3 regions of the Pantoea sp. UBA4549 genome follow, and region 2 is predicted to be linked to each of the others. Evidence: predicted binding sites of a transcription regulator. Region 2 holds the regulator's gene; each other region holds the start of a gene.
What was found. Region 2 encodes CRP, which controls carbon source genes, mostly activating them, when cyclic AMP is high. Its sites were predicted from a motif close to ATGTGANNNNNNTCACAT; they were not measured.

Region 1: the regulator CRP is predicted to act here: its motif matches at 2,032-2,049, upstream of yrbN (protein YrbN).
Region 3: the regulator CRP is predicted to act here: its motif matches at 2,448-2,465, upstream of udp (uridine phosphorylase).

The regions. Positions count from the first base shown of each region.
Region 1 covers NZ_DGLH01000014.1:2,934-7,050, forward strand. Annotated here, with positions in the region: gene B3041_RS13660 (DEAD/DEAH family ATP-dependent RNA helicase) at 51-1,952, opposite strand; gene yrbN (protein YrbN) at 1,969-2,025, opposite strand; gene nlpI (lipoprotein NlpI) at 2,131-3,015, opposite strand; gene pnp (polyribonucleotide nucleotidyltransferase) at 3,201-4,117, opposite strand, start outside.
Region 2 covers NZ_DGLH01000012.1:124,256-128,372, reverse strand. Annotated here, with positions in the region: gene B3041_RS12425 (hydrolase) at 1-428, shown strand, start outside; gene B3041_RS12420 (YheU family protein) at 425-643, shown strand; gene B3041_RS12415 (phosphoribulokinase) at 705-1,574, shown strand; gene B3041_RS12410 (OsmC family protein) at 1,671-2,075, opposite strand; gene crp (cAMP-activated global transcriptional regulator CRP) at 2,366-2,998, shown strand; gene B3041_RS12400 (YccS/YhfK family putative transporter) at 3,058-4,117, shown strand, end outside.
Region 3 covers NZ_DGLH01000008.1:17,641-21,757, forward strand. Annotated here, with positions in the region: gene rmuC (DNA recombination protein RmuC) at 1-111, opposite strand, end outside; gene B3041_RS05885 (tetratricopeptide repeat protein) at 203-1,474, opposite strand; gene udp (uridine phosphorylase) at 1,574-2,335, opposite strand; gene B3041_RS05895 (dienelactone hydrolase family protein) at 2,637-3,473, shown strand; gene metR (HTH-type transcriptional regulator MetR) at 3,652-4,117, shown strand, end outside.

The DNA.
Region 1 (4,117 bases), on a different contig from region 2:
AAAAAAGGGACGCCATATGGCGTCCCTTTTTACTGCTTAACGTTTAGCGATTATGCATCACGACGACGTGAGGTGCCTTCGTCGCGACGTGGGCCACGGCCCGCTTCACGGCTAAAGCGTCCGCCTTCGCGGCCACCTTCACGACGCTCTGAGAAGCGACGCGGTGCGCCTTCACCACGTGGTGCACTGTCGCCACGCGGTGCGCTGCTGCGACGCTCGCCACCGAAGTCACGACCGCCACTGCGGCGCTCAGTACGTTCGTGCGGCTGCGCATCACCCAGCAGCTGCATATTCATCGGCTTGTTCAGAATACGCGTGCGGGTAAAGTGCTGCAGAACCTCACCCGGCATGCCTTTTGGCAGCTCGATGGTGGAGTGCGTGCCAAACAGCTTGATGTTACCAATGTAGCGGCTGCTGATATCACCTTCGTTAGCGATAGCACCCACAATGTGGCGAACTTCAACGCCGTCATCGCGGCCCACTTCAATGCGGTAAAGCTGCATTTCGCCAACGTCACGACGCTCACGACGTGGACGATCGCCATCACGGCTCTCACCACGGCTGTCACGGTCACGACGCGGACGATCAGCGCGGTCATCACGATCGCGGAACTCACGACGCTGCGGACGCGGCGCGTCAGCCGGTACGATCAGCGGACGTTCACCCTGAGCCATTTTCAGCAGGGCTGCTGCCAGCGTTTCGATATCCAGCTCTTCTTCCGGCTGCATTTTGCTCAGCAGTGCACGATACTGATCCAGATCGCTGCTTTCCAGCTGCTGCTGAACTTTAGCGGCGAACTTAGCCAGACGACGTTCACCCAGCAGCTCTGCGTTTGGCAGTTCTACTTCCGGAATAGTCAGCTTCATGGTGCGTTCAATGTTGCGCAGCAGACGACGCTCGCGGTTCTCAACGAACAGCAGCGCACGGCCAGCACGACCCGCACGACCGGTACGGCCAATACGGTGAACATATGATTCCGCATCCATCGGGATATCGTAGTTTACGACCAAGCTGATACGCTCTACGTCCAGGCCACGGGCCGCAACGTCGGTAGCAATCAGGATATCGAGACGGCCATCTTTCAGGCGCTCCAGCGTCTGCTCACGCAGTGCCTGGTTCATGTCGCCGTTCAGCGCGGCGCTGTTGTAGCCACTGCGCTCTAAGGCTTCAGCCACTTCCAGCGTTGCGTTTTTAGTCCGCACGAAAATGATCGCTGCATCAAAATCTTCTGCTTCCAGGAAACGCACCAGCGCTTCAGTTTTACGGCCGTAAGCGGTCCAGTAAGACTGTGAAATATCCGGGCGCGTGGTTACGCTTGACTGGATACGCACTTCCTGCGGATCTTTCATGAAGCGTTTGGTAATACGACGAATCGCTTCTGGCATAGTTGCAGAGAACAGTGCGGTCTGATGACCTTCCGGGATCTGCGCCATGATGGTTTCAACGTCTTCGATGAAGCCCATACGCAGCATTTCATCAGCTTCGTCCAGTACCAGACCACGCAGGTTAGAGAGGTCCAGAGTGCCACGTTTCAGGTGGTCCAGCAGGCGACCCGGGGTACCCACAACAATCTGTGGTCCCTGACGCAGGGCGCGCAGCTGTACGTCATAACGCTGGCCGCCATACAGGGCCACGACGTTGACGTTACGCATGTGTTTAGAGAATTCTGTCATTGCTTCAGCCACCTGCACCGCCAGTTCGCGGGTCGGTGCCAGCACCAGGATCTGTGGTGCGCGGACAGAAGGATCAACGTTGTTTAACAGCGGCAGTGAGAACGCCGCGGTTTTACCACTACCGGTCTGCGCCATACCCAGAACATCGCGGCCCGCCAGCAGGTGAGGAATACACTCAGCCTGGATTGGGGAAGGCTTAACGTAGCCCATACCGTTCAGAGATTCGAGGATGTCGGCGTTCAGGCCCAGATCAGCAAAAGTGGTTTGAATATCAGTCATGTAGTACACGTGCCTCTTAGATTGCGGCGGCCAGTCTACATAACTCGTCGTGAAAATTTTCAGTCATTTTCATCAAAAAGTGTGAACCGGCTCAAATTAGAAGTTTTGACGAACAGAAAAGCCCTCACCTCTTAAGGTGATGACTTTACAGGTACAACAGGCAATAAAAGTTCGTCAGCTATTGCTGGTCAGATTCTGATAAATCGTCTTGTGTCTGGCCGAGTTGCGCCAGTTCCAACAATGCGTATCGGTGTTCAACAAAGTTGTTAACGTTGTTAGACACCGCCAGTTTGAACAACGCTTTCGCGTCGTCCTTCTCCCCCAGACTTAGGTAGTACTTACCTAAATAGAAGTTGGTTTCACTGAGATGTTCAGCGAGCGAGGTGTTATCCGTTGCGTCCGCCTTGAGACGTTCCATCAATGTTTTTTCACTGATGTCGCCCAGGTAGAACTCGACAATATTCCATCCCCATTGGTCCTTAGCCGCTTTGTCATAACGCTGTTTCAGCGCTACTTTAGCCTGGTCTTTATCCATCTCGCGTTCAGTGAGATAGAGCCAGAGGCTGCGGAACGGATCGTTAGGATCGTCTTGATAAAACGCCAGCAGATCATCTTGCGCTAACCTGTATCGACCACCGTAGTAGAGAGCGATACCGCGGTTCAAATGCGCATAATTGTAAGTTGGATCAAGCTCAAGTACAGAATCAAACGCTTCGTAGGCGGCATCAAAGTTGCCAGCCTGCGTTAAGTATATACCAAGATAGTTAAACACTTCTGGCATATCTGGTCTTATAGACAGCGCTTGCGAGAAATCGTTCCGCGCCAGTGCCCTCAGACCCAAACTATCATACAACACTCCGCGCTCATATAACAGCTGTGCGCGTTCATCGTCGGTCAGGGCCCGACTGGCAAGAATTTGTTCCATTCGCGCCAGAATGACCTCTTGCTGCAGTGTGGGCTGCAAAGGTACTGCCAGAACTTCGTTCTTACGCCAATTGGAGTTGCTGCATCCTGCCAGCGAAATAGCTGTCGCAACAATACACCAGCGCAAAAAAGGCTTCATTTCCCACTCCCGATACAAACATTGGGATAACCATCCTGTCATCCGCCTGCTATGCACAAGGGTTCCCGCCCTCGCGATGATACCCCGGCGGTGTCAACTTATCGGCACAGCCGCCGAAATCTGACGCTACCAGGGTATACAAACACCCCTTCCCGCCAGGCAGGAAGGGGCTAATCAGGACACGCTTATTCGGCGTCAGAAGCGTCCACAGCAGCAGCGGCGTCTGCCGGCTTCTGCTCAGTGGCTTCTTTGATGCTCAGACGTACACGGCCCTGACGATCAACTTCCATCACTTTAACCGGTACTTCCTGACCCATCTGCAGATAGTCAGTCACTTTCTCTACGCGCTTGTCGGCGATCTGAGAAATATGAACCAGACCTTCTTTACCGCCACCGATAGCCACAAACGCACCGAAATCAACGATACGGGTCACTTTACCGGAGTAGATGCGGCCTACTTCGATTTCAGCGGTGATTTCTTCGATACGACGAATCGCTTCTTTCGCTTTCTGACCGTCGGTCGCAGCGATTTTTACGGTACCGTCATCTTCGATTTCGATGGTAGTGCCGGTCTCTTCGGTCAGCGCACGGATCACTGAGCCGCCTTTACCAATCACATCTTTGATCTTGTCAGAGCTGATTTTGATGGTGTAAATACGCGGTGCGAATTCAGAGATTTCCTGACGCGGCGTGCTGATAGCCTGTTCCATAACGCTCAGGATATGCAGACGCGCACCTTTAGCCTGGTTCAGCGCAACCTGCATGATTTCGCGGGTAATGCCTTCAATTTTGATGTCCATCTGCAGCGCAGTAATACCATCACGGCTACCGGCTACTTTGAAGTCCATATCGCCGAGGTGATCTTCATCGCCCAGGATGTCAGACAGCACGACAAACTTCTCATCTTCTTTCACCAGACCCATAGCAATACCGGCAACGGCTGCTTTGATCGGGACACCTGCATCCATCAGGGCCAGAGAAGCACCGCACACGGAAGCCATAGAAGAAGAACCGTTTGACTCAGTGATTTCTGATACAACACGTACGGTGTACGGGAACTCTTCCTGCTTAGGCATCACTGCCAGCACGCCGCGCTTCGCCA
Region 2 (4,117 bases):
TCTATCAGCATTATTTGCTGACGCAGCTGAAAAAGAATGCAATGCGCAAACTGCGCGCCTGGCCCGGCACGCTGCCGGTTGATGTGCTGCAGCTGCGCGCGTTTCGTCGTCTGCGCGAATTTGACGATGCGATCACCGCCCGCGCGCACGGTTTTCTCGACGCCAGCGATTACTATCAGCGCGCCAGCGCCCTGCCGCTGTTGACCGGCGTGCGCAAGCCGATGCTGATCATTCACGCCAAAGACGATCCCTTTATGACAGACGCGGTGATCCCGCAGCCGCAGCAATTGTCTGCCACAATTGAGTACCAGCTGACGCAGCAGGGTGGACACGTTGGCTTTGTCGGCGGCAGCCTGCTTAAACCCCATATGTGGCTGGAGCAGCGCGTGCCGGAGTGGCTCTCAACTTATCTGGATGGACAATTGTGATTATTCCGTGGCAGGAACTGGAAGTAACAACGCTGGAAAACCTGATTGAAAGTTTTGTCCTGCGCGAAGGCACTGACTACGGTGAGCAGGAGCGTAGCCTGGCGCAGAAAGTCGCTGACGTGCGCCGCCAGCTGCAGCAGGGCGAGGTGGTGCTGGTCTGGTCTGAGCTGCATGAAACGGTCAATATTATGCCGCGGCGCGAGTTTCGTGGCTGATGCGCTGCCGGATAATTCATGGTAACAATGCTCATCGCCCGATCTCACAGGGAGCACCCGTATGTCAGCCAGACACCCCGTTATCGCCGTTACCGGTTCCAGCGGCGCCGGTACCACGACAACCAGCCTTGCCTTCCGTAAAATTTTTCAGCAGCTGGGGCTGCATGCGGCCGAAGTAGAAGGCGACAGTTTTCATCGCTATACCCGGCCGGAAATGGATATGGCGATCCGTAAAGCGCGCGATCTGGGCCGTCACATCAGCTATTTTGGTCCGGACGCCAATGATTTTGGCCTGCTGGAGCAGACGTTCCGGCATTATGGTGAAAACGGCATCGGAGAGTCGCGTAAATATCTGCACACCTATGACGAAGCGGTGCCGTGGAATCAGGTACCGGGCACGTTTACCCCCTGGCAGCCGCTGCCGGAAAACACCGACGTGCTGTTTTATGAGGGCCTGCACGGCGGGGTGGTCACACAGCAGCATAACGTGGCAGAGCATGTTGACCTGCTGGTTGGCGTGGTGCCCATCGTTAACCTTGAGTGGATCCAGAAACTGGTGCGCGATACCAGCGAACGGGGCCACTCGCGCGAAGCGGTAATGGATTCCGTGGTACGGTCGATGGAAGATTACATCAATTACATTACGCCGCAGTTTTCCCGCACGCACCTTAACTTTCAGCGCGTACCGACCGTTGATACCTCCAATCCGTTCGCCGCCCGCGAGATCCCCTCACTGGATGAGAGTTTTGTGGTGATCCATTTTCGCGGCCTGGAAGGCATCGCTTTCCCCTATCTGCTGGCGATGATTCAGGGATCGTTTATTTCGCATATGAATACGCTGGTGGTACCGGGCGGCAAGATGGGGCTGGCGATGGAGCTGATTATGATGCCGCTGGTGCAGCGGCTCATCGAAGGCAAGCGGATTGAATAGGGTCAGTGCCTGCCAGTCGGCGTAACATCGGTCGCCATGAATGGCGACCCTGCATAGCCTGTTTCACGGGTACAGAGGGACGTGCAGCGGCGCCTGTTACAGCTCAACCACCTCGTGGCTATGGGTGATCTCCACGCCTTTGCCGAGCATGATCGCCACCGAGCAATATTTTTCTGCCGACAGGTCAACCGCTCGCGCTACCGCTTTCTCGCTCAGCGCTTTTCCACTGACGATAAAATGCAGGTTAATCTGTGTAAAAATACGTGGCGCTTCTTCACGCCGTTCTGAGGTGAGTTTGACCTCACAGTCAGCCACATCATTGCGCCCTTTTTGCAGGATCGACACCACATCAATCGCGCTGCAGCCACCGGCCGCCATCAGTACCATCTCCATCGGGCTTGGCGCTTTATCGCCTGAATTCCCGTCCATTAATAACTGATGTCCCGATGAGGATTCTCCGAGAAAGGTCAGCCCTTCCACCCATTTTACACGTGCCTGCATTATTCTTTCTCCTGAAGCGGCGTTTTGCGCCAGAGTACGCGTTCATCCGGCAAACAGCAATCGCCCGCCTGCTGAAGCGAGACAACACAAGACAGCCTGCAAAAGCTGTGCTACAAACAGAGCTGAAAATTTCTTCGTCGTGGCTGATGAAGACGGGCAGAATCAAAAGCAGAGCTTACACATCCGCCCGGATAATTTTTATTAACAGGACGCGCTGGACGATTTCATCGCCTGACAGGGAATGAATGCCCCTGTATTTTGGGCACGATTACAATAGAGGATAATAGCGAATGGTTCTCGGCAAACCGCAAACAGACCCTACACTCGAATGGTTCCTGTCCCATTGCCATATTCACAAATATCCATCCAAAAGCACGCTGATTCATCAGGGTGAAAAAGCAGAAACGCTCTACTACATCGTTAAAGGTTCCGTTGCGGTACTGATTAAAGATGAAGAAGGCAAAGAGATGATCCTCTCCTATCTCAATCAGGGAGATTTCATCGGCGAACTCGGCCTGTTTGAAGAGGGCCAGGAGCGCAGTGCCTGGGTGCGTGCGAAAACAGCCTGCGAAGTTGCTGAAATTTCATACAAAAAATTTCGTCAGCTGATTCAGGTTAACCCGGATATTTTGATGCGCCTGTCGGCGCAGATGGCACGTCGCCTGCAGGTGACATCAGAAAAAGTGGGTAACCTGGCCTTCCTGGACGTTACCGGCCGCATTGCACAGACGCTGCTTAATCTGGCTAAACAGCCGGATGCCATGACGCATCCTGACGGTATGCAAATTAAAATCACCCGTCAGGAGATTGGTCAGATCGTGGGTTGCTCACGGGAAACCGTTGGCCGCATCCTGAAAATGCTGGAAGATCAGAATCTGATCTCCGCACACGGTAAAACCATCGTCGTCTACGGCACCCGCTAAGCTGTTTCACCCCCACGGCGTGATGGCACCATCACGCCGTTTCTGTTTGCGATAAGCTGATGTGGCGCCGAATCATCTACCATCCCGAAGTCAACTACGCTCTGCGTCAGACGCTGGTGCTGTGCCTGCCTGTCGCGCTGGGATGGCTGTGTGGCGATCTGCAAAAAGGCCTGCTGTTCTCGCTGGTGCCCGCCTGCTGCAATATTGCCGGCCTTGATACGCCGCATAAACGTTTTTTCAAACGTCTGATCGTGGGCGGTACGCTTTTCGCCACCGGCAGTTTCCTGATCCAGTATCTCACTGACGCCGCGATCCCGCTGCCGCTTATTATGCTGGTGCTGCCGCTGCTTATTGGCGTGACGGGCGAAATCAGCCCGCTGCACGGACGTCTGCTGCCCGGCACGCTGATTGCCGCTATTTTTACGCTGAGTCTGGCAGGACGCATGCCGATCTGGGTGCCGCCGCTGCTCTATATTGGCGGCACGTTCTGGTATGGCCTGTTTAACTGGTTCTGGTACTGGCTGTGGAAAGAGCAGCCGATGCGTGAAACGCTGAGCCTGCTCTATCGTGAACTGGCGGATTACTGCGATGCCAAATATACCCTGCTGACGCAGCTGACCGATCCGGAGAAAGCGCTGCCACCGCTGCTGGCGCGTCAGCAGAAAGCAGTTGATCTGATCACCACCTGCTATCAGCAGATGCATATGCTCTCTGCCAGTCGCGACAACAGCCATAAGCGGCTGACGCGTGCTTTCCAGGTGGCACTCGATCTGCAGGAGCACATCGCTGTCAGCCTGCACCAGCCGGAGAAAGTGCAGAAGCTGGTCGAGCAGAGTCATGCCGAAGCCGTTATCCGCTGGAATGCAAAAACCATTTCGGCACAGCTCAGGCTGCTGGCGGATGCCATCCTCTATCATCAGTTGCCCGCCCGCTTTCAGATGGAAAAGCCGCTCAGCGCGCTGGAAAAGATAGCGCGGCAGCATCCGGATAATCCGGTTGGTCACTTCTGTCTTTATCATTTCAGCCGTATCGCCCGCGTGCTGCGCACTCAGAAACCGCTTTATACGCGCGACCTGATGGCCGATCGCCAGCGGCGTCTGCCGCTGCTGCCCGCCCTGC
Region 3 (4,117 bases), on a different contig from region 2:
CTCCGCGGTTATGCTGGCGTGCTGCTGACTGGCACGCAGCTGCGCCAGCAGCCAGCCGATACCCAGACCGGCCAGTGCCAGTACAAGCGTGATAATAAGTTGCTGATCCATGATCCCCCCGCGCCTCGCGATGCTCAGGGGAAAGGTAAGGTTGGCCTGGCGGAATGTCTACTGAAATCTCTGGCTGCCAGGCCGCAGGACGTCAGCAGGCTCTGACCGTGAGTTCGCCCGCTTTCCAGGCGTCGATCAGGAAAAATGGCATCGGCAGCACCCATTCGCTCTCATTCACCACGCGTGCCGGATAACAGCAGCTCTGGCCGCCCCAGGCGATTTCAACCTGCTGCGTACCGTTATGGGGGGCTGTCACCTTACCGGTCATGCTGGCATAACCGGCGTTACTGCCGACGTGAAAATGTTCTGTCTGCCAGCGAACGGGCGCATGTGCCGGCCACGGCTGCGCCTGATGAAAATGAAAAAGGTCATCGTGACTGAGCAGGCTGGCGCGAACGGTGGGCCATAGCGCCACTTTGAGGAAATATTGATCGGTAAAGCGCTGACTGCCGGTGTAGTGTGCCATAAAGTCGCGCATCTGCTGCGCAAGGTTGCGGAATATGCCGTGACAGCCGCCCCACATACCGGCCAGCAGCAGCTCGGTGTGGGTAAAGTAGTCGCGCATATGATGAAACCAGAACGGCGAGTCGAGCCAGGCCTGTACCGCCGCGGCTTCACGCTCCGACAGCAGCGAGTCGGCGTCGCGGATGATAAAGCGTCTGACCGCAGGATCATCCATGACCAGAAAGCGCCAGAGCGTAGGCAGGATCTCTTTTTCATCAGACATATCAACCAGCTGCGCCCCGGCGTGCTGCAGGCGCTGCCAGACGTGCTGCGGCACGCTCGCATCGAGATACACGCGGCAGTGCCAGGCCGGATAGAGCGCGCGCGCGACCTCAACGTTTTTAATCAGCGTTTCGCAGTAGCGCGGCTGATTGCCATACAGGCTGAACGCAATACTGTTTTCAGGCGGATTGTGCGGGTTAAACGCGGGCGGCGCATCAGCCGGAAACGGGTGCTTTTGTCCGGCAGAAAAGCGGGCGTCAGAATGCATCAGCGAAGCCTGGCCGTAGCGCGCCACCTCATCCGGCTTCTGCAGCCAGCCGCAGACTTCAGTCAGGCCATCCAGCCAGGTCTCTGATGCCTGCGCACGCTGCGCGTCAGGGGCCTGGCAGATCTTCTGATAAACGTTGTACGACTTTTTATAGTCACCGGTGCGCATCAGCGTCAGGGCATAGTCGCTGAGCACCTGCATATTATGTGGCATCACCCGCAGTACCGCTTCACAGCACTGGCGTGCCCGCGGGTAGTCGCCGTTGGCCATGGCCTGGCGAAACTGCGCGGCGGCGTGTTCAACGCGCGCCTGCGCAGCAGCAGAGTTATTGACAGAGGCGGAACGGGGAGCGGAGAAGGTTTTGCGCATATAAGGGATCCCAAAGTTCGCTGAATAGGTGCGCATCCTGATTCGTCAGCGGCTGAGTTCCCTGTGAGGCTGGTCCCGCATCCATTACCGACTGGCGCGCTACAACAAGCGACGCGCGGCTTCAACCACGATTTTCACGGCGTCGCTCTCGGTCTGCTTCATGGTCGCCGCGTCCGGGATCTCTTTTTGCGTACGGTTCACAATGACGCCAGCCACCATGCCGGCACGCAGTCCCTGACTGGCGCACATGGTTAACAGTGTAGCGGATTCCATCTCATAGTTAAGCACGCCCATCGCCTGCCACTCCTGCATGGAGCCCTGGAAGCGATTCACCACGCGCCCGGAAAATGTGTCGTAACGCTCCTGCCCCGGGTAGAAGGTGTCAGAAGAGGCGGTGATGCCGATATGGGTACGCGCGCCGCAGTTTTCTGCTGCCGCGACCAGCGCCGTGGTACAGGTAAAATCAGCCACGGCCGGAAACTCCATCGGCGCAAAATGCAGGCTGGCACCATCAAGGCGTACTGAGGCGGTGGTGACCAGCACATCGCCCACGTTGATGTGCGGCTGAATGGCACCGGTGGTACCCACGCGCAGGAATGTCCGGACGCCAAGCTGCGCCAGCTCCTCTACTGCAATTGAGGTTGAAGGACCACCGATACCGGTTGAGCAGACGACCAACGGCTTGCCGTCGATCTCCGCCAGCCAAGTGGTGAATTCGCGATGTGACGCCAGATGCTGCGGGTTATCCATCAGCGCAGCAATTTTTTTCACCCGCTCCGGGTCGCCCGGAACGATCGCCAGCGTAGCGCCTTTCAGGTCAGCTTTAGTGATACCAAGGTGGAAAACGTCAGACTGGGTCATATCAGACTCCTGCTAATTAAGTAGTGTGACGCGCACTCTACGTGAGGCAGCGCGACAAATATGTGATGCCACTCACTTCAAATAATGAAAGTTACATTAGCAACCGCTTCATTTGTGATTTTAATCACAATATGACGCGCCATTTCGCCTATTTGTCAGCTACCGTGCTGCGTAAGCTTGAGTAGCAATGTTAATACAGAAACCGCATCTGAAAATCTGTTCCTTTTTACCCTGTAAACGTCCGGCCATCATGACCAGGCTATAGTTACCTGATTGCGCACCTGCCAGCACGGAGAGAACCATGAAAACCACAGACAATATGGCACAAGAGTCGGCCCCGGGTGGCTTCGCCTCAGCGGCGCAGCCCGCTGCCAGCAGCACAATAATTACCCAAAGCGATACGATTCAGTGCGGCGAAACCTCTATTCCCAGCCAGGGTGAAAATCTGCCTGCCTGGTATGCACGTCCTAAGTCATTCAGCGGTACGCTGCCAGTAGTACTGGTGGTCCAGGAAATTTTTGGCGTACATGAACATATCCGTGATCTGTGCCGCCGCCTGGCGCTGGAGGGCTATCTTGCCGTGGCGCCGGAGCTCTATTTTCGCGAAGGCGATCCGCAGGAGTATCACGATATCCCGACGCTGCTCAGCGAGCTGGTAAGCAAAGTGCCTGACAGCCAGGTACTTGCCGATCTCGATCACGCAGCAAACTGGGCGGCACGGCACGATGGCGATATTCGTCGCCTGGCGATCACCGGCTTCTGCTGGGGCGGTCGGATCAGCTGGCTGTTCGCCGCGCACAATCCTCAGGTGCGTGCCGCAGCCGCATGGTATGGCCGTCTCGAAGGAGAAAAAACGCTGAAGCAGCAGAAACATCCGATTGATATCGCCGTCGATCTGAACGCGCCGGTGCTCGGCCTGTATGGCGGCCAGGATGAGGGCATTCCGCTGGAAAGCATCGACAAAATGCGTCAGGCGCTGCATGCCGCGAATGCGAAAGCGGAAATTGTGGTCTATCCGGACGCCGGACACGCGTTCAACGCCGATTATCGTCCGGGCTATCATGCGGAATCCGCCCGGGATGGCTGGCAGCGTATGCTGGCCTGGTTTAAACAGTATGGGGTGGCCCCTGACGCATAACGTTATCCGGGCGCTCAGGCGCCCTTTTTCCTGCGCGACCGGCTTCAACGCCCGCGTTCGTTGCCGGCAAGAGGCGCGCCTCACTTCATTTAGCCATCCAGATGTTTACACCGCCACAATCTGCGGGTAGTGTATAGCTTACCGCGTCATTCGTTTTGTCCCGCTGCAAAGGATTCTCATGATCGAACTCAAACACCTGCGAACGCTGCAGGCGTTACACAACACCGGCTCGCTTGCCGCCGCGGCGGCGCAGCTGCACCAGACGCAGTCTGCCTTATCGCATCAGTTCAGCGATCTGGAGCAGCGCCTTGGCTTCCGGCTGTTTGTGCGTAAAAGCCAGCCGCTGCGCTTTACGCCGCAGGGTGAGATCTTGCTGCAGCTGGCAGAACAGGTGCTGCCGCAGATCCAGCAGGCGCTGCAGGCGTGTCATGAGCCGCAGCAGCAGGCCACGCTGCGCATCGCCATTGAGTGCCACAGCTGCATTCAGTGGCTGACGCCTGCGCTGAACAACTTCCGCAAGAGCTGGCCGCAGGTCATGATGGATTTTAAATCCGGCGTCACCTTTGATCCGCAGCCGGCGCTGCAGCAGGGTGAGCTTGATGTGGTGCTGACCTCGGATATTCTGCCGCGCAGCGGACTGTTTT